One region of the Nocardia pseudovaccinii genome, then DNA from elsewhere that is predicted to be linked to it. Evidence: predicted binding sites of a transcription regulator. Region 1 holds the regulator's gene; the other holds the start of a gene.
What was found. Region 1 encodes HspR, which represses chaperone genes until heat shock. Its sites were predicted from a motif close to ANNTGAGTNNNNNNNACTCANNT; they were not measured.
Positions count from the first base shown of each region.

Region 1 (2,464 bases):
GTCGGATCCGGCCAAGCGCAAGGAATACGACGAGACCCGAAAGCTGTTCGCCGGTGGCGGATACGGGCGGGGTGGCTTCACTCCCGGTGCGGGCGGCGGCTTCTCGCAGGACTTCAATATCGGGGACATCTTCGGCCAGGCGAATGCCGGCGACGGTGGCCTCGGTGACCTGCTGGGCGGCCTGTTCAACCGGGGTGGCACGCGGACCGCGAGCCGTCCGCGCCGCGGCGCCGATGTGGAGACCGAGACGACCCTCGGCTTCCGCGAGGCCGCACAGGGTGTCACGGTTCCGCTGCGGATGACGAGTCCGTCGCCGTGTACGACCTGTCACGGCAGCGGCGCCAAGCCGGGGACCAGTCCGCGAGTCTGCCCTGTCTGCAATGGCAACGGGGTGATCAGCCGCAACCAGGGCGCGTTCGGCTTCAGCGAGCCGTGCGACGAATGCCGTGGTAGCGGTTCGATCATCGACGATCCGTGTGTCGACTGCCACGGCAGCGGCATCCAGAATCGGACCCGCACCATCACGGTGCGGATTCCCCCTGGTGTCAGCGATGGGCAGAAGATCCGGCTGGCCGGACAGGGCGAGGCCGGACTGCGTGGTGCGCCCTCGGGTGACCTCTATGTGACCGTGCACGTGAGCCAGGACAAGGTCTTCGGCCGCAACGGCGACGACCTGACGCTGGTACTGCCGGTCAGTTACAGTGAATTGGTGCTGGGCACAACGGTTTCCGTGCCCACGCTGGAAGGGCGCGTCGGTGTCAAGGTGCCCCCGGGCACTGCGGACGGTCGCATCCTGCGGGTGCGCGGCCGTGGCGTGCCCAAGCGCGGTCCCGGCGGCGGGGCGGGCGATCTGCTCGTCACCGTCAAGGTGGCCGTGCCGCAGAAGCTGGACGACAATGCCGCCGAGGCGCTCAAGCGCTACGCGGAGGCCGAGAAGACCAGCGGGTTCGATCCACGTGCGGGATGGGCAGGTGCGTGATGTCCGATAATCCGAAGCAGGCGTCCGGCGGGGCGTCGCGGGCGGAGTTCTTCATGATCTCCGTGGCGGCCCAGTTGGCGGGTATGCACGCGCAGACACTGCGCACGTATGACCGCCTCGGACTGGTTACGCCGCAACGGACTTCGGGTGGCGGTCGACGTTATTCGGCACGGGACGTCGAACTGCTCCGCGAGGTGCAGCGGCTATCCCAGGACGAGGGCGTCAATCTGGCGGGCATCAAGCGCATCATCGAACTCACCAATCAGGTCGAGGAACTGCAACAGCGCGTCGCCGAGATGTCGGCCGAGCTGGATCGGCTGCGCACGGGGTATCGCCCCGATCTCGCGCCGCCGCAACGCAGTACCGCACTGGTGGTGTGGAAGCCGCGCAATAGGCGCTGATAAGCGCGAAAGGCTCCGGGATTCGGTTTCGGCCGAGCCCGGAGCCTTTTGTCATTTCGTGCCGATAATTTGAATGCGTTATGTCGCAACGCCGAATCGGGTTGTGGACCCGAATAACCATCGGCAGTGCTCGAGCAAACTCCGGAACCGGGTTTCATTACCCGACAACCGGTTCAGCCCCTCGTGGGCGTCGGCATGTGGTTCGGCAGGGTTGCCAACGATGTGCCGAGCTGCGAAGTTTGCTGTGGCCCTTGCCGCAGCAAACAATGCGCCGGAGCAGGCCGCCGATTCCGTCGGTCGCCAGGTCGGCCTATGCCTGCGGTTTGCTCGAGCCGGATGGGCGGTCCCGGATCGTGGGTTGCCGCGCGATCGCTCCGAGATTACGAATGGGATGAATCTTGCAAACCGGGCCTTCCGAATTCGGTGATTATATGCCGGATTTCGTCGTCGTGTTCGTTCTTTCGGTTTGTTTTCAAGGGTTTTCGTGGTGCGACTCCTCGGTTCGGGGGAATTACATGCGTGATGTTTATGCGACTGATACCGCGGCTGGCAAACCTCGCCTACACTCGTTACGCATCGGCTGCTGTCGAGTGTCCCGCAGCACTTCACTCGCCGGCACGGGTTTGTGTTCGAGTGCAAAAGGGGTTGTGACACAAATGGACTCGCGGACCGTCGCTTTGATAAGAACGACGTTCAAGGCGGTTGCTGCGGAGGAGGGGGGTCCGGCCAAGCTAGCCAGTTCGTTCTACGCAATTCTGTTCACGGACTATCCCGCCGTCCGGGATTTCTTCCCCGCAGCGATGGATTCCCAGCGTGACAGATTGGTCAAGGCCATCTCCTACGCGCTGGATCGGCTCGAGGAGCCGAATAAGTTATTGCCATTCCTCGCCCAACTCGGGCGCGATCACCGCAAGTACGGGGTGCAGGCCGCGCATTACACCGCCGTGGCGACCTCGTTGAAGTCCGCGATGCGGATCTTCGCGGGCACCGAGATGTGGACCGACGAGGTCGACCGGGCGTGGGACGAGGGCCTGAAGATCATCGGCGACACCATGATCGGCGCGGCCGAACAGGAATCGGCGCC
Region 1 is NZ_CP192074.1:9,410,839-9,413,302, reverse strand. It holds gene dnaJ (molecular chaperone DnaJ) at 1-979, shown strand, start outside; gene ACQPZ2_RS42295 (heat shock protein transcriptional repressor HspR) at 979-1,380, shown strand; gene ACQPZ2_RS42290 (FAD-binding oxidoreductase) at 2,037-2,464, shown strand, end outside.

Region 2 (2,464 bases), 340 kb from region 1:
AGCCGACCTTGTCGATTTCGTCCAGCAGCACAACGGGATTCATCGATCCCGCCTCCTTGATGGCACGCACGATCCGGCCCGGCAGCGCACCGACGTAGGTGCGCCGGTGACCACGGATCTCCGCCTCGTCGCGCACACCACCGAGGGCGACGCGAACGAACTTGCGGCCCATGGCCCGTGCCACCGACTCACCGAGCGAGGTCTTGCCGACACCGGGCGGACCGACCAGTGCGAGCACGGCGCCGGAACCACGTCCGCCGACGACCTCGAGTCCGCGCGCGGCCCGGCGGGAGCGCACGGCCAGGTACTCGACCATGCGATCCTTGACCTCGTCCAGGCCGTGGTGATCGGCGTCCAGCACCGCGCGGGCGGCCGAAACATCGGTGCTGTCAGTGGTTTTCACGGTCCATGGCAGGTCGAGGACGGTGTCCAGCCAGGTCCGGATCCAGCCGGATTCCGGGCTCTGATCGCTGGCCCGCTCCAGTCGACCGACCTCGCGCAATGCCTCGGCGCGCACGTCATCGGGCAGATCGGCCTGCTCGACCCGGGTGCGGTAGTCGTCGGCGCCGTCGGGCTCGTCCTCGCCGAGTTCCTTGCGAATGGCATTGAGCTGCTGGCGCAGCAGGAATTCGCGCTGACTCTTCTCCATGCCCTCGCGGACATCTTCGCTGATCTTCTCGGTGACCTCGGCCTCGGCGATATGCGCCTTCGTCCACTCGATCAGCTTGGTCAAACGCTGTGCGGTATCGGGGGTTTCGAGCAGCTCACGCTTCTCGTCGGCGGTCAGGTACGGCGCGTAGCCCGCGGTGTCGGCGATCGCCGACGGATCGGTCAGCTGATTGACCGCGTCGATGATCTGCCAGGCCTCGCGGCGCTGCAGCACCGAAACGACCAGCTTCTTGTATTCGGCCGCAAGCTCTTTGGTGCGACCGTCGGCGGCGGGCGTCTCGACCGGTTCGGCCTCGACCCACAGCGCGGCGCCCGGCCCGGTGACCCCGTGACCGATCTTGGCGCGCCGTTCGGCCTTCAGCACCGCGGCGGGCGCGCCACCGCGCATCCGGCCGACCTGTTCGATGGTGGCGACGACGCCGTAGGAGGCATAGCCCTCGGTCAATCGGGGCGCGAGCAGCACCGCGTCGGTATTCGCGGCGCGCGCGGCGTCGATGGCGGCCTGCGCCGATTCGTCCAGTTCGATGGGCACGACCATGCCCGGCAGCACGATCGGATCGGTCAGGAACAGCACCGGCAGGTTCTGTGGTGTAGTCACGTGTTCGACCCTTCCAAAAGTTGAGCGATGTCCAGTCAACCCCGGGTCTTCCGTGTTTGTTCCACACCGCTGCCCACGTTCGCTCAGAGCGATCAGCGTTCGATGCGGCACTAGAATTCAGAGCGTGTTCGAAGTCGATGCGCGGCCGGTATCCGGACCTGTTCGCTGCGACGATCCGGACGGGCTGAGTATTGGTGAGACCGCACGTCTTACCGGGATCAGCGTGCACACCCTGCGCTACTACGAGCGCGCCGGCCTGGTCCTGACCCCCGTCGACCGCACCGCCAGCGGGCGGCGGCGCTACCACCAGCTCGACCTGGACTGGATCTACGTATGCACCAGGCTGCGCGCCACCGGAATGCCCATCCAGACCATCCGTCGCTATGCCGAACTCGTGGCCGCCGGAAGCGGCAACGAACCGGAACGCATCGCGCTGATGGAGGCGCATCGCGGCGAGGTGGTCGCCAAACTCGCCGAGATCCAAGAGAATCTCGCGCTCATCGACCGCAAGCTCGATATCTATCGAGGTCGAATCGCGATCGGCGACCGCGATTTCCCTGCACACCCGGGCTGATACCTCCGTCGGTAACGGCATAGGTGTTGTGGCGCTGACAACAGCGGGACCGCCCTCTTGTTGGGCGGATCGTGCCGGTGTTCGCTGAGCCGCTGCATCCGAGAGGAGCACGTGGGGGTTCGGACAGGACTGGAAGCAGGCGGGGGCGGTGCTCGCCGTTGTGGGGCACTGATGCTGCTGGATGCGGTGCAAGACCTCGGGCTCAGTCCCGCATTGACACCCCGTCGGAGCCAGTGAGAATGTTGGCAGCTAGATATCTCACCACCTGGGCGGCTTTAGGGGGATCCAACGATGACAACACTCACCTCCGGAGTGTTCATCGATTGGGAAGAGCTGACCGGCCTGTCCAAGTTCTCCGTCGATCTGATCACCTTTCCGATCTTCAGTGCGCTCGCCGGTTGGCTCACCAACTGGACCGGCGTGCTGATGCTGTTCTGGCCGGTCATTTTTCGCGGAATCCGGATTCCCGGCCTCCAGGTGTTGTATCCGTATTTTCCGCGCCGGGTCCAGGTACTGCCGACATTCTCCGGTGACGGCCGTCGGCTCGGATTCCAGGGATTCATACCGGCGCGCGCGGAGAAGATGGCGAGCATTTGCGTCGACAAGGCGCTGATGCGCATCGG
Region 2 is NZ_CP192074.1:9,746,245-9,748,708, forward strand. It holds gene lon (endopeptidase La) at 1-1,207, opposite strand, end outside; gene ACQPZ2_RS43730 (MerR family transcriptional regulator) at 1,392-1,841, shown strand; gene ACQPZ2_RS43735 (hypothetical protein) at 2,133-2,464, shown strand, end outside.
Region 2: the regulator HspR is predicted to act here: its motif matches at 1,286-1,308, upstream of lon (endopeptidase La).